One region of the Cellvibrio sp. ATLC23 genome, then DNA from elsewhere that is predicted to be linked to it. Evidence: predicted binding sites of a transcription regulator. Region 1 holds the regulator's gene; each other region holds the start of a gene.

Region 1 (3,856 bases):
CAACGCTGCGCAATAATACCTATGCCTACTCTGCACGCACGCCATCTGGCTAAAAGCTACAAAAAACGCAAAGTCGTTATCGACGTATCCATCACCGTTGAAAGCGGCCGCATTGTTGGTTTACTCGGCCCCAATGGCGCGGGTAAAACCACCTGTTTTTATATGATTGCCGGGCTGGTAGCTGCCGATAACGGCACAGTGTTGATTGACGACCGCGACCTTACCCAGCTCCCAATTCACGGGCGCGCGCGCGCAGGTATTGGCTATTTGCCGCAAGAGGCATCGATTTTCCGCAAGCTGAGCGTTGCCGATAACATCATGGCGATTCTGGAGACACGCAAGGATTTAGATAGCTTTCAACGTCAGGCAAAGCTCGAGTCGCTGCTGAGCGAGTTCCATATCACCCACATCCGTGACAGCTTGGGCATGGCACTTTCGGGCGGTGAACGCCGCCGGGTAGAAATCGCCCGCGCGCTGGCCACCGACCCTAAATTCATTCTGCTCGATGAACCCTTTGCCGGTGTTGACCCCATCTCTGTCAACGACATCAAAGAAATTGTGCGCCACCTTAAAGATCGCGGCATCGGCGTGTTAATTACCGACCACAACGTGCGCGAGACGCTGGATATCTGCGAGACCGCTTATATTGTCAGCGAAGGCCACATTATTGCCGAAGGTGATGCAGACACTGTGCTCAGCAATACTAAAGTGCGCGAGGTCTATCTGGGTGAGCATTTCCGCTTGTAAGCGAGTCAAATCCCTGCGCTAAGAGTGTTACCAACTGCCTTAATGGCACCACCATAAGCAACACACAAAAAACTTGACAAGTAACAATCTTTATCCATTAGGCATAAAGCTTGCTTAACTGTATTGCTTGCGCGCCAAACCCTGACTAAACTCCCCTTATCCGATGTTTTCCATCCGCGTTATAAGGGTTTGTCGTTCACATAATGAAGCAATCTCTCCAGCTCAAACTCGGTCAACAGCTGACCATGACCCCACAATTGCAACAGGCTATTCGCCTTTTGCAACTATCGACCTTAGATCTGCAACAAGAAATCCAGGAAGCGCTCGAATCCAACCCAATGCTGGAAATGGAAGAAGCCTTCGATTCGTCAAACTCAACCAATGAGTATGAAGGTAGCGAGCAGGACAAAGCAGATTACACCCGCCAATTGGAAATCGCCGCGGAAGCGGGCGCTGATCACGGCAGCGACTTTACCGCAAGCGAAAACTTTTCCTCTACTGGCGATAATTACAGCGAGACCAGTAACACCAGCGATGGCGATAGCGATGTCTATGGCGAAGGCGAAAGCTTTAGCGCAGACAGCGGCGATTGGAGCGACTCCATTCCCAGCGATTTGCCAGTAGATACCAGTTGGGATGATGTGTACCAATCCTCCTCTAGCGGCAGCTCCAGCAATTACGACAACGAAGACGGTGATTTCGAGAGCCGCCGCGCAGTGACAGATTCGCTCTACGACCACCTGATGTGGCAATTGAATCTGACGCCTATGTCGGACCGCGACCGTGTACTGGCCATGGCAATTATCGATGCAGTGGAGCCCAGCGGCATGCTGTCCATCAGTATCGAAGAAATTTTTGAAGGTATGCGCGGCGATTTTGAAGAGCTGGAACTGGATGAAGTCCAAGCCGTTCAACACCGTTTACAGCAGTTTGATCCCTGCGGCGTGTGCAGCCAAAATCTATCTGAATGCCTGCTGGTACAGTTGCAACAATTTGACCCCAAAACACCGTTTTTGGAAGCGGCAAAGTTAATTACCAAACAATACTTGCCAGTGCTCGGCAGCCGCGATTATCGCCAGCTAATGCGCCGTACCAAATTAAAAGAAGCAGAGTTAAGCCAAGCGGTAGCCTTAATTCAAAGTTTAAATCCGCGGCCGGGCGATATGATTGCCAATGGCGATACCGAATACGTTGTTCCCGATGTATTTGTCGACAAACGCGATGGTCGCTGGATAGTTGAACTCAACCCGGACATAGCGCCGCGCTTGCGCATCAATTCCGATTACGCCTCCATGGTGAAACGCGCCGACTCCAGCACCGACAACACATTTTTAAAAGATAATCTGCAAGAAGCGCGCTGGTTCTTAAAAAGTTTGCAAAGCCGCAATGAAACCCTGCTGAAAGTGGCGAGCTGTATCGTAGAAAAACAGCGCGGCTTTTTAGATTACGGCCCCGAGGCAATGAAGCCATTGGTGCTGCACGATATAGCCGAAATTGTGGAGATGCACGAATCGACTATTTCGCGAGTCACTACGCAAAAATACATGCACACACCGCAGGGTATTTTTGAATTGAAATATTTTTTCTCCAGTCACGTCAGCACCGACAGCGGCGGAGAGTGTTCATCGACTGCAATTCGCGCCATCATCAAAAAATTGGTCAGTGCTGAAAACCCGAAAAAACCATTGAGCGACAGTAAAATTACCGACCTGCTCGGCGAGCAAGGCATTCAAGTGGCGCGACGTACGATTGCCAAATATCGTGAGTCGCTCAACATTCCGCCATCGAATGAGCGCAAAACGATTTAGCAATTAATGCTCAAAATAACTAGATTAACAGTGTGAGTCTAATGTAGGTTGTATTGTGAGGCTGCTCTAGTAACAGCCGTTTTGTTTCCAGCGAGAGGAAGTACTTATGCAATTAAATATCAGCGGTCACCACGTAGAAGTAACTGATTCAATGAGAGAGTATGTCTCCAGTAAATTGGAGCGACTGAGCCTGCACAACGACCGCATCACCAGTGTTAATGTCATCCTCTCGGTAGATAAACTGATTCAAAAAGCAGAAGCCACTATTCATGTAAGCGGTAAAGATTTATTTGCCGATGCCACCCATGAAGACCTGTATACCGCTATTGATGCACTATCCGACAAGCTTGATCGTCAATTGATTAAACACAAAGAGAAAATGCGCAGTCATCGCTGAGTGCATGGCAGCCAGCCATCGTTAATTTGAACCTATGCCGCCATTGCTAGTATGCGATGTCGGCATCACTTGTTGAGAGATGCACAGCATCACCTTGTTATGCAAATTCAATCCCTGATTAGCCCCGGCCGCACACTTTGTGGCGTTGAAGGTGGCAGTAAAAAACGTGCACTGGAGTTGCTCGCCAACACCATCGCACAAGATATTCCCGATATCGATGCCGATGAATTATTTCGCCGCCTGATTGGCCGCGAGCGTCTGGGTTCTACCGGCATAGGCCACGGCATTGCGATTCCCCACTGCCGGGTTGAGCATTGCAGCGGCACCGTAGGTGCGCTGATCACTCTGGCTGCGCCAATCGACTTCGATGCCATAGACTCGCAGCCAGTCGATATTTTATTCGCCATGCTGGTGCCGGAAGATGCCCATAGCGAACATTTACAAACCCTCGCCGCGCTTGCTGGTGCATTAAATAACGCTGAATACCGCCAGCGTTTGCGGGCGGCCAAGAGCAACGAAGCGCTTTATCAAGCAGCGCTAATCACTTAAGCAGGATTTTGTTATGCATCTGGTGATCGTCAGCGGCCTGTCAGGGTCGGGTAAAAGTACAGCGCTTCACGTTTTGGAAGACGTGGGTTTTAACTGTATCGACAATCTGCCGGTGAGCCTGTTGCCCGCACTGGTTGCCCAGATCCAGATCCACAAAGACGACCAGCACCGGTTTGCGATTGGCATAGATGTGCGCAATGCCTGGCAGGATCTGGCCATCTTTCCGCAAATGATTAGCACCCTAAAGGAGGCTCACCTACCCTTCCAAACCCTGTTTCTAGATTCACAGCCATCTGTGCTAATCCAACGCTTTAGTGAAACCCGACGCAAGCATCCACTGTCCGATAAACACACC
Region 2 (3,856 bases), on a different contig from region 1:
TGCTCAACACCTTGCAAACCCACCATGGTTAAATAGCGCAAACTGTGTGCGCGAACTTCTTCTTTACTCCACTGTGGCCAGCGGGCGCGCACACCAAACATCACGTTGTCGAGCGCGCTCAACCAAGGAAGTAAGGAATAATTTTGAAACACTACTCCGCGCTCCAAACTCGGGCCGCTCACTTCGCGGCCATCCATTATCACTACGCCTTCGGTGGGCACATCCAAACCGGCAAGCGTATTCATGATGGTGGATTTACCGCAGCCCGAATGGCCAATAATGCAGACAAACTCGCCTTTCTCTATGGTGAAATTGGCCTGCTCAAATACGGTGAGTGTTTCTTGCTTTGATGCAAAGCGTTTTGCCAGTTGTTGAACTTGTAAAAACGATTGGCTCATTCCACTACTCCTCGTACTGCACTAATTTAGTAGCGGCAGTGAGCATCAAATCTAACAGCATGCCTACCACACCAATCATTAAAATGGAAAAAATCACACTGGTTAGATCCAGATTATTCCACTCATTCCACACGTAGTAGCCAATTCCAGTTCCTCCTACCAACATTTCTGCGGCGACTATTACCAACCAGGCGATGCCGATAGAAATACGCATGCCGGTTAAAATAGTTGGCGCTGCCGCAGGCAAAATAACGGTGAACGCCGTGCGTAAAGGTGAGAGTTCATGGGTGCGGGCGACATTGATCCAATCTTCGCGCACATTAGCCACACCAAATGCGGTGTTTAATAACATCGGCCAAATCGAGCAAATAAAAATCACAAATATCGCAGAGGTTTCGGAATCTTTAATCACAAATAAAGCAAGCGGCATCCAAGCCAGTGGCGATATAGGGCGCAATAACTGAATGTAAGGATTTAGTGCGCGATACATGAGCGGCGACATACCAATTAAAAATCCCACTGGTAGCGCAATAATTACCGCAAGAAAAAATCCACTCAGTACACGATAAATTGAATAACCTAATTGAATACCTATGCCCTTATCATTGGGGCCTGCATCATAAAACGGGTTGCTCAACTCTTCCCATGCGCGCACAGCAATTGCAGAGGGTGGTGGAATGCGCGCTTCCTGTTCCGCACCGCCCATGAGCAATTCATATTCAGATTGCGCTTCAGTTGCTTCAGGTACCTGTACTGCAAATTCCCAGGTACCTAAAACAATCACTAAAAAACTTAGCGATAAAACCCACGCGCGAATATCCAGAGAACGCATGGTTAACTTCTCCGAATGGCAAAGCTGTTGATATATTCTTCTGGTTTGGTTACATCAAACTCCTTACCCATAATGAAATAGTTTTTGTTGGTGCTGGTCGGCACCGCATAGCCCAACTCTTTCATCACTTTTTCACAATCGGCAGCGAGATACACTTCACGCGCAATGCCTTGATAATCCATATCCCCTTTGATGTAACCCCAGCGTTTCATTTGCGTGAGAATCCATACCGCCATGGAATGCCAAGGAAAAGGATCAAAATCAATTCGCGCGGGATCATTTTTTACTGCGCCCAAACCATCGGCATAACGGCCTAGTAATACTTGTTCAATGACTTGCACGGGTTGATTGAGATAGTTGGCTGGCGCAATTGCTGCTGCAATATCTTTGCGATTTTCTGCCGCTGATGAAAAGTGCGTTGCTTCAACAATGGATTTTAATAAAGCACCGTAGGTATTCGGATTAGTCAGTGCAAATTCTTTGCTGCAGGCAAATGCGCAACAGGGGTGACCGTCCCAAATATCTTTAGTGAGCATGTGAATAAAACCGACTTTTTCCCAGACTGCGCGCTGATTAAAAGGATCGGGTGAGAGATAACCATCGAGATTACCCGCGCGCAAATTGGCCACCATTTCCGGCGGCGGTACTACGCGGATCTGCACATCTTTATCAGGATCTATACCGTGTTCAGCGAGGTAGTAGCGCAATAAAAAGTTATGCATGGAAAATTCAAACGGCACACCAAATTTAAATCCTTTCCACTGCTTGGGGTCGCGTTTATCTTTGTGATCCACATGCAACACAATCGCTTGACCATTAATATTTTCCACCGCCGGCATGATGAAGGGTTTGGCGGTTGAGCCGACACCCAAACTCATCGCCAGCGGCATGGGCGTGAGCATATGCGATGCATCATATTCATCGGCGAGGGATTTATCGCGCGCAACTGCCCAGCCAGCAGTTTTAATGACATCCACTTCAAGCCCGTGTTTTGCGTAAAAGCCCATGGGGTGCGCCATGATGATTGGCGTAGCGCAAGTGATAGGTACAAAGCCGACATTGAGCTTTTTCTTTTCTAGCGGACCACCCTGTTCTTTTGCTGCGGCTTTAATAGCGCCCAGCGGTAATACGGATGACAAAGCTGCGGCGAGTGTACCGCCGCCAATCGCGCGAATAAATCGACGACGACTGTTGTCATCCTGATTAAAGAGCGCGCGCACAATAGTATTTTCAATCGCGCGATCCATTAATTCATCGGCAGAAGAAAAGGTCGAGGTTTTTGCATACTGATCAACGGATAAGTCGGAATTTCTTTCCGCCTGATTTTCCAGCGCTTGGGAATAGGCTTGCGGGTTCGCTGCCAATTGACAGGATTCACACGAGCAACCTTTGGTGTGGGTTAAAGACACTTCACTATCGTAGGCATCACTCAAACTTTTATTGCGCATAACGCCCCCTTTTTAGGCACAGAGCACCAGCAAATAGCGCAGCTGTGTAATGGTCTGAAAAATGTGTTGTTAATTTTTGTAGTGCAAGACCGCTATTGCGATCCTTGTGCCAAGACTGCAAAAAATTACAATGTGCTGATTTCATTCATTTTTTTATTTTCTTCATCAGGTTACCCCAGCACGAAATTTCGTGATCAACGAAATTTCGTTGAGCTTGGCACGATTTTTCGTTGTAACAGGTATGGGTAATTCATTGAGGAAATTTGCGTGGACCAAATAATTACATCACCGTGCCGTGCCGATCATCAACACACTAAGATTTCTGCCATCAGTCAGGCTTTTCAGGAATTTGCTCAGCAAAATCAACTTTTATTAAATGCGGCCGGTGAAGGTATTTATGGGGTAGATGCAGAAGGTCGTGCAACCTTTGTAAACCCAGCCGCTGAGCGAATTTTAGGATGGAAGGCCAATGAATTACTCGGCAAAAATATTCATCTGGCAATTCACCACAGCCACACCGATGGTTCGGATTATTGTGTGCAGGACTGTCCGATTTTTGCCGCGTTTCGCGACGGCACTGTGCGACGCGTAGACGATGAAGTCTTCTGGTGCTGCGACGGTCACGCAGTACCGGTCGAATACACCAGCACACCGGTTTACGATCAGGAAAAACTTATGGGTGCCGTGGTTATTTTTCGTGATGTTTCTGAACGAAAAAGTGCAGAAGCAAAATTGCATTCCACGATGGAAGAATTGCGCGAAGCTTTAGAGCAAGTTAAACAATTGACTCATAAACTCGAATTGGAAAATGCCTATTTACAACAAGAAATCAGTGAGGGCTTTAATTCCCATCATATTGTCGGTAACAGTGCTGTAGTGCAGCAGATCGATCACCAGATTAAGTTGGTTGCACCGACAATCGCAACCGTATTAATTAACGGCGAATCCGGCACGGGTAAGGAATTAATTGCGCGGGCTATTCATCGCGCCAGCGAACGCAATCAACGCCCGTTAATTCGGGTTAACTGCGCGGCTATTCCACCGGAATTGTTTGAAAGCGAATTTTTTGGCCATGTACGCGGCGCATTTTCCGGCGCGGTTAACGCGCGTCTTGGACGCTTTGAAGTTGCAGATGGTGGCACTTTATTTTTGGATGAAATCGGAGAATTACCTATCGC
Region 3 (3,856 bases), on a different contig from region 1:
TGCTTCATGCAGCAGTTTTAAGGTTTCATCACTCAATGAACCTTCTGATGCCCAACACCCGCGTGGGCGCATGCCAAAATATTGTTCAAAAGTTTTAAATCCTTCATGTAGATGCCATTTGGCGCGATTGCGTCCATCTGGATAAAAAGCAGCATTTGGCAGGCTGACCTCTGGCATTGCTTCTTTCGCGCTATTTAAATCGATTAACAATGGAATAATTGGATGTGCATAGGGGCTCATACAGAGCTCAATTTGACCCGTTTCTGCAAGCTTGCGGTAACGCGGCCCAATTGAAGCAATCAGCTCACCAATAATGCCAAGTAGTTCCCGGCGATCTTCTAAAGAGAAGTTACGCTCTTTTTTTTGCAAACGCTGAATTCGCTCATCACTACGACGTGGAATTTCCGCTAACCAACTGATGTGATACCAGACCCCCAAATCAATTAAAAATTGTTCATTCAAATAACGACTGATAAACGGCTTTTCATCAAAGGCACCAACGACATTCGCAAGCTCACTATAAGCGGGAAAACGTTCAATCATGCGCTCACGATTTGCGCGTAGATATTTTTTTGCAAGATCAGAAAATGCCATAGTCCCCGGTGCTGGTAACACCGGTTCAACTAATGAGGCGAGTACAGCATCTTTAATTTTTTTACTTTGATCGCTTAAATGCGCAGCAATTTGCTGCGCATAATCATCCAACTGCTCCAATAAAATCGGAGCGAAATTCACTACCGCCTTAGCAGCTGGCTGCGCTTCGATGTGCGCAGCCATATCAACGTAGTCTTTAATAGCGTGAAGATAAGTCCAAGGAAAATAATACTCTCCCGTCATAATGTCGCGATAGTCAGGCTGATGCATATGCCAGAGAAAAACGACCTTCGTTTTGCCATTATTAACCATTGATTTCATCCTGTCCTAACATGTCGGGGGTTACTAGCACTACACCTTTCGGAGACACGTGGAAACGTTTTTTATCCTCTTCCAAATCATAACCAATGATGGTGCCCTCGGGGATCTTACAGCGCCGATCAATCAGTGCCTTGCGAATTTTGCAGCGGCGCCCTACTTCAACGGTCGGGAACAAAACTGAGTCTTCAATTTCGCAATAGGAGTGTACGCGCACACGCGGGAACAGTAATGAATGCTTAATAGCAGAGCCGGAAATAATACAGCCGCCCGCGATTAATGAATCAACCGCATAACCGCGACGGCCATCATCATTAAAAACAAATTTTGCTGGCGCAACTTGTTCTTGATAAGTCCAAATTGGCCATTCGGCATCGTATAAATCCAATTCAGGGGTGATTCCGGTCAATTCAAGATTAGCCTCCCAAAGTGAGTCGACTGTGCCGACATCGCGCCAATAAGCATCGCCACCGGAGACTGGATCGCGAAAAGGAAACGCCGTAACACGATGAGATTTAATCATTGAAGGGATAATATCTTTGCCAAAATCGTGCGAAGAGTTGGGGTTATCGCGATCCTTTAATAACTCGCGGAACAACACTTTGGTGCTAAACACATAAATGCCCATGGACGCCAGTGCTTTATCGGGCTTGCCTGGCATAGGCTCTGGATTCGCAGGTTTTTCTGTAAATTTTACAATTTTATAATCCTTATCCATGTCCATCACACCAAAAGCATGTGCAATTTCCAAGGGCACCTCAATACATCCAACGGTAATATCTGCACCGCGCTCAACATGCGCCGCAATCATGGTGCCGTAGTCCATTTTATATACATGATCACCAGCAAGAATTAAGACATACTCAGGATTATGGCGGCGAATGATATCAATATTCTGTAAAACTGCATCCGCGGTACCCGCATACCAAGACTCACTCAACCGTTGTTGCGCAGGCAGCAATTCAACGAACTCGCCCAACTCGCCCCCCAGAAAACCCCAGCCGCGCTGTACATGCCTATCTAAAGAGTGCGACTTGTATTGCGTCAATACGCTGATGCGACGAATACCAGAATTAACACAATTAGAGAGTGGAAAATCGATGATCCGAAATTTACCACCAAAATGCACAGCAGGCTTTGCGCGCCAATCAGTTAGTTGATGTAGCCGAGAGCCTCGCCCACCGGCAAGAATAATGGCTAATGTTTCTCTTGTAAGACGGCTAACAAAACGCCCAGATGTTGGTTTACTCATTACTACGTATTCCTTATAGCGATTGTGTCTGAATGATGAATTTTCTGTGAATGCTATGCTTAGATAAGAGCAATATCAGTGCCAATAAATTAATTGAGATCTAACTCGATGCATGCGAGCATTTTTTTGTTCATTGATAATACTATTTATGCTCGTTTTAAATGCAAAACAAAGTGTAGCCTCAAGTTTGGCATTGAACCTGCAAATATTTTTAATTGAAAAGTTTTTTTGTAAAAAAATGGTGCAACAAAAATAACAGATACTCGTTAAGCTAGTAGAGCTTAGCGATATTACGTTTTTATGTAGCCCAAAAGTGTGCATGAACAAAAAAGTGAAAATTCACGCGCCAAAATAATCATTTAGGAATCGATTGAATGTTAACTGTGAAACAGGACAGCCCCTTATCTCACGAGATGTTGCGCATCATAACTGCAACCCATCACGATCCTTTCGAAGTACTTGGGCGCCACTCGCTTGGCGCTCAAGCGACAGCCACGGCCGATACGCTAGTGCGGGCATATCTTCCTGGCGCGCGCACAGCAGCTCTCTTGACCAATGCAGAACAGCTATCTCTAAATCGGGTAGAGGGCACTGATTTTTTTGAATGGTATGGGCTGGGAAAAATTCTTCCAATGCATTACCAACTGCAATGGACTGATCGCCACAATCAAACGCGGACCGAATTCGACCCTTATTCTTTTGCACCACAATTGGGCGATATCGATATACACCTGTTCGCGGAAGGTCAACATTGGAACATCTACCAACACTTGGGGGCGCACCCTCGCACAGTTAACGGTATTGATGGTGTGTTATTTGCCACTTGGGCACCCAATGCTGAACGCATTAGTGTTGTGGGTGACTTTAATGATTGGGATGGACGCCACCACCCTTTGCGCGTCCGTGGCGGCAGCGGATTGTGGGAGGTATTTATCCCCGGCATTAATGCTGGGGCCTTATACAAATTTGAAATTCGTAATCGCGCGACCGGCGCAGTATTCCTTAAATCAGACCCCTATGGTCAGGCGTTTGAATTGCGTCCGTTGACCGGGTCGATTGTCAAAGCCCCATCGGATTATGAATGGCAGGACAGCGACTGGATAAGTAAACGTGCAGAATGGGATTGGCAATCATCACCACTATCGGTTTACGAAATGCATCTCGGCTCTTGGCGGCGCGGCTGGGAGGGTGAATTTATGAATTATCGCGAGCTCGCGCACCAGCTCGTCGATTACGTAAAACCTCTTGGATTTACTCATATCGAAATTATGCCCGTCAGCGAACACCCCCTTGATGACTCATGGGGTTATCAAACGACCGGTTACTATGCCCCGACAAGCCGTTTTGGCACACCAGACGATTTCCGCTATTTTGTAGATTACCTCCATCGCCACAATATTGGGATTATCCTCGATTGGGTTCCCGCACACTTTCCCAAAGACGCACACGCCCTCGCGCGTTTTGATGGCTCTGCACTCTATGAACATGAAGATCCGCGTCTGGGTGAGCATCGCGACTGGGGCACCTTGATATACAACTATGGCCGCAATGAAGTACGCAATTTTTTGTTGGCTAACGCACTCTTTTGGTTAAAGGAATATCACCTCGATGGTCTACGTGTTGATGCGGTTGCCTCCATGTTGCACTTGGATTATTCGCGTGAACCGGGCGAATGGATACCCAATATTCATG
Region 4 (3,856 bases), on a different contig from region 1:
GCAGAGAACAAAATCATATCGGTTTCAAGATGGCTGCCATCGGCAAAGTTCATGCGGTAGCGCGCTTCAGTACCGGCAACAATTTCATTAGTCGCTTTTTGCGTGTGCACTTTTACGCCGATCGCTTCAATTTTACGACGCAGTAATTTACCGCCACCTTCATCGAGCTGTACAGCCATTAAACGCGGGGCAAATTCCACCACGTGAGTTTCAAGGCCAGCGGCTTTTAATGCGGCCGCCGCCTCCAAACCGAGCAGACCACCACCCACCACTACACCAATTTTGCTCTGTTGTGCGGAGCGAGTAATAGCTTCCAAATCTTCAATGGTGCGATACACCAAACAGTGTTCACCGTTATTGCCCGGAATAGGAGGAACAAACGGGAATGAACCTGTAGCAAGAACTAATTTGTCGTAACCTTCACGGCGACCTGATGCAGTGATCACTTCTTTGTTTTCAAAATCCAGATCGACCACTTTATCTTTCAGGATAAATTCAACAGATTTTTCGGTGTAGTAATCTTCGCTGGTGAGCATTAAATCCTCAGCGGTAGAACCGGAAAAATATTTGGAGAGCTGAACGCGGTCATAAGCGAGGCGCGGCTCCTCAGAAAAAGTGATTACCTGATATTGATCAGCATCTGCATGATTCACCAGATTATCGATAAATTTGTGGCCTACCATGCCGTTGCCAACTACTACAATGCGCTTCTTCATATCTGCCTCACGGTCGTGAAATTTTTGTATTAACTAATTTTTAAAAGGGCTATCAATCAAGCCAACAGGTATTGCTCTTCAGATACATGCAATTGCACCTGTGCGTGCAATTTTTCTTTCATGCGCACCACTTCGCCGACAATAATTAACGCCGGTGATTGCACTTTTTCGCGCAACACTGCTACAGGAAATTCTTTCAAAGTCGAAATAATATCGCGCTGATCTTTACGGCAACCGTTTTCAATAATCGCTACCGGCGTATCGGCAGCCAAGCCACCGGCCAATAATTTTTCTGCAATTTCATCAGCGCGAGTCAACCCCATATAAAACACCAACGTGTGATTCAATTGCGCCAGCGCATTCCAATTTACATCCAAACTTTTTTCTGCATGACCGGTAACAAAAGTACAGCCTTGCGACAAACCGCGATGAGTTAAGGGGATGTCGGCATAGGTGCTGCAGCCAGAGGCAGAGGTAATACCCGGAATCACTTCTGCTTCGATGCCAGCGCTACGCAGCTCCAATAGTTCTTCGCCGCCGCGACCAAACACAAAAGGATCGCCACCTTTAATACGGCACACGGTCAAACCGAGCTGCGCTTGCTTAACCAATAATTGATTGAGATCTTCTTGCGCGATGCTGTGCTGGTTTTTTGCTTTGCCAACATAGTGCGCGGGAATATTTTTAGGGAAGAGTGCGCGAATATCAGCGCTGACTAAATAATCGTAAAAAATAATATCGGCGGTATTGATTGCACGCAGTGCTTTCACCGTTAACAATTCAGCATCGCCAGGACCTGCACCCACCAACCAGACCTTGCCTACGCGGGATTTTTTAGCGCGTTCATTGGCGTCACTGCGCTGCTTCAGCATGGCAGAAGGAAGAGTTTCTATGCTGGCTTTGAAAAACTGGGTCATGGCATACACCTGCTATTGGGTTACAGGTGTGCAGTTGCAAGCGCAATGCCAGATCGAAAAAAACGCCAAAAAAAAATATTTTTCCTTATATTTCATTAGTTTATATTTTCAAACAAACACAACAATTACAGTAGACTGTTTAGCCCTCCGATTCATAACGAGCCGAAATGAATTTAAATGGTGCAAAGTCGCACCAATGCGCAGCAAAATAAGGCTTTTACTTTTTTCGAAAATGCACCATATAAAAACATTGTGATGGTGCAACACGCACCACAAGAAAACATTTTATAAATTTCAGCCAGATTTTAGGTGAGTATCTGGCTATTTAGGTTAGGTGCGATTGCATAAAAACCTGAAGAAGGGGCAGTTAAAGGTGTAGAATTTTAAAAATCCCTATTTTGGAACATGCCTTTTACCAAGAACCTCCCGTACGCGGAAAAAGCTGGCTAACCGATTGCAAACCACAATGGAGCCATTCTGATTTCATTGACCTGAGTGTGAATTGGCTTGAGTGAATTGGATAGCATAGCTAGAGTGCCTCATCTTTCTGGAATCAGCTTCTTTATATATGCAATTAATCGATAACTTTGGCCGAACCATCAATTACGTGCGCCTGTCAGTGACTGACCGCTGCGACCTGCGCTGCGTTTATTGCATGGCGGAGGAAATGACTTTTCTGCCGCGCGCCGAAGTGTTGAGTATTGAAGAACTGGCAACACTTGGCGAAGCCTTTGTTGCGCTGGGTGTAACCAAGCTGCGCATCACCGGTGGCGAACCCTTAATCCGGCGCGGTATTGTTGCTCTGCTAGCGCGATTAGGGCAATTGCCCGGCTTGGCCGAACTGTGCCTGACCACCAACGGCACCCATCTGCCCCAGCACGCACAGGCAATAAAAGATGCGGGAGTAGACCGCATTAATATCAGCCTCGATAGCCTCAATCCCGAACGCTTCCGCCAACTCACCCGCGTGGGCGATATCAAGCAGGTGCTGGCGGGCATTAAGGCTGCACAAGCAGCAGGTTTTAAACGTATCAAACTCAATTGTGTTGCACTTAAACACTACAATGCCGATGAAGTGCCCGCACTGGTGCAATTTGCACTGGATGAGGGATTGGATATCAGTTTTATCGAAGAGATGCCACTGGGCCGAATCGATGAACATGGCCGCGCCGCAGAATTTGTCAGTAGCGCTGAGCTGCGCGCACGCATCAGCCAACATCATTCACTACAGCCGGTTGCTGCCAAACAAGACAACGCCGGGCCCGCGCGCTACTGGCAAACAAGCGGTTATGATTCACAGATTGGTTTTATCTCGCCCCACTCCAATAATTTTTGCAGCAGCTGCAACCGCGTGCGCGTCACCGCTACCGGAAAATTATTATTGTGTTTAGGTCAGGAAAATAGCGTGGATCTGCGCGCAGCTTTACGTGAAAGTGAAAATCCGCAGGCTGAAGTGCGCACCCGCATTATCAATGCCATGCAGCACAAACCAGAAAAACATACGTTTGATTTAGATGATGAACCGCAAATTGTGCGGTTTATGAATATGACAGGTGGTTAACCGTCTTGAACCCCTCCCCAGCCCTCCCCTTCATAAAGGGAGGGAGTAATAGTTCCTCCCCCCCGGCAAGGGGGAGGCTGGGAGGGGGTTAATTTTTACTGGAGGTTTTATGTCCGCAACAAAAGAATTTGAACCCTTAAATATTTGTGTGCTCACCGTGTCCGATACACGCAACATGGAGACCGATACTTCCGGTCAAAAATTGCAGGATTTATTAATCGCCGCTGGCCATAGGCTTCACGACCGAAACTTAGTAATCGATGACATCTACCAAATCCGCGCAGTGCTTTCCAACTGGATTGTCGATTCACAAGCGCAAGTTGTGTTAATTACTGGAGGCACCGGTTTTGCGGGGCGTGACTCTACCGTGGAAGCCGTTACGCCTTTGTTTGATAAAACCGTGGTGGGATTTGGGGAATTATTTCGCCAGGTTTCATATGAAGAAATAGGCACATCGACAATTCAATCCCGCGCGACCGCAGGGTTTTCCAATCGCACCTTAATTTTTTGCCTGCCCGGTTCAACCGGCGCCTGCACGACGGCTTGGGAAAAAATCATCAAAGAGCAATTAGACAGTCGCCATAGACCTTGCAATTTTGTTGGGCAGTTACAAATTAAAAAGTAATATCCGTCATCTTCACCGCCGAGTTACCTCCGCACTA

The links. Region 1 encodes sigma-54, which starts transcription at its own class of promoters, with help from an activator protein. Its sites were predicted from a motif close to TGGCACANNNNTTGCNNT; they were not measured.
Region 2: the regulator sigma-54 is predicted to act here: its motif matches at 2,773-2,790, upstream of AC2CG4_RS15585 (CmpA/NrtA family ABC transporter substrate-binding protein).
Region 3: the regulator sigma-54 is predicted to act here: its motif matches at 2,231-2,248, upstream of glgC (glucose-1-phosphate adenylyltransferase).
Region 4: the regulator sigma-54 is predicted to act here: its motif matches at 1,667-1,684, upstream of cobA (uroporphyrinogen-III C-methyltransferase).

Annotation. Positions count from the first base shown of each region.
Region 1 is NZ_JBXUOS010000006.1:205,482-209,337, forward strand. It holds gene lptA (lipopolysaccharide transport periplasmic protein LptA) at 1-16, shown strand, start outside; gene lptB (LPS export ABC transporter ATP-binding protein) at 22-747, shown strand; gene AC2CG4_RS11860 (RNA polymerase factor sigma-54) at 951-2,555, shown strand; gene hpf (ribosome hibernation-promoting factor, HPF/YfiA family) at 2,662-2,952, shown strand; gene ptsN (PTS IIA-like nitrogen regulatory protein PtsN) at 3,052-3,501, shown strand; gene rapZ (RNase adapter RapZ) at 3,515-3,856, shown strand, end outside.
Region 2 is NZ_JBXUOS010000010.1:101,990-105,845, reverse strand. It holds gene AC2CG4_RS15595 (ABC transporter ATP-binding protein) at 1-398, opposite strand, end outside; gene ntrB (nitrate ABC transporter permease) at 403-1,230, opposite strand; gene AC2CG4_RS15585 (CmpA/NrtA family ABC transporter substrate-binding protein) at 1,233-2,678, opposite strand; gene AC2CG4_RS15580 (sigma-54 interaction domain-containing protein) at 2,946-3,856, shown strand, end outside.
Region 3 is NZ_JBXUOS010000004.1:124,293-128,148, reverse strand. It holds gene AC2CG4_RS08295 (glycoside hydrolase family 57 protein) at 1-906, opposite strand, end outside; gene glgC (glucose-1-phosphate adenylyltransferase) at 899-2,164, opposite strand; gene glgB (1,4-alpha-glucan branching protein GlgB) at 2,539-3,856, shown strand, end outside.
Region 4 is NZ_JBXUOS010000007.1:212,414-216,269, forward strand. It holds gene nirB (nitrite reductase large subunit NirB) at 1-716, opposite strand, end outside; gene cobA (uroporphyrinogen-III C-methyltransferase) at 773-1,588, opposite strand; gene moaA (GTP 3',8-cyclase MoaA) at 2,202-3,194, shown strand; gene moaB (molybdenum cofactor biosynthesis protein B) at 3,304-3,819, shown strand.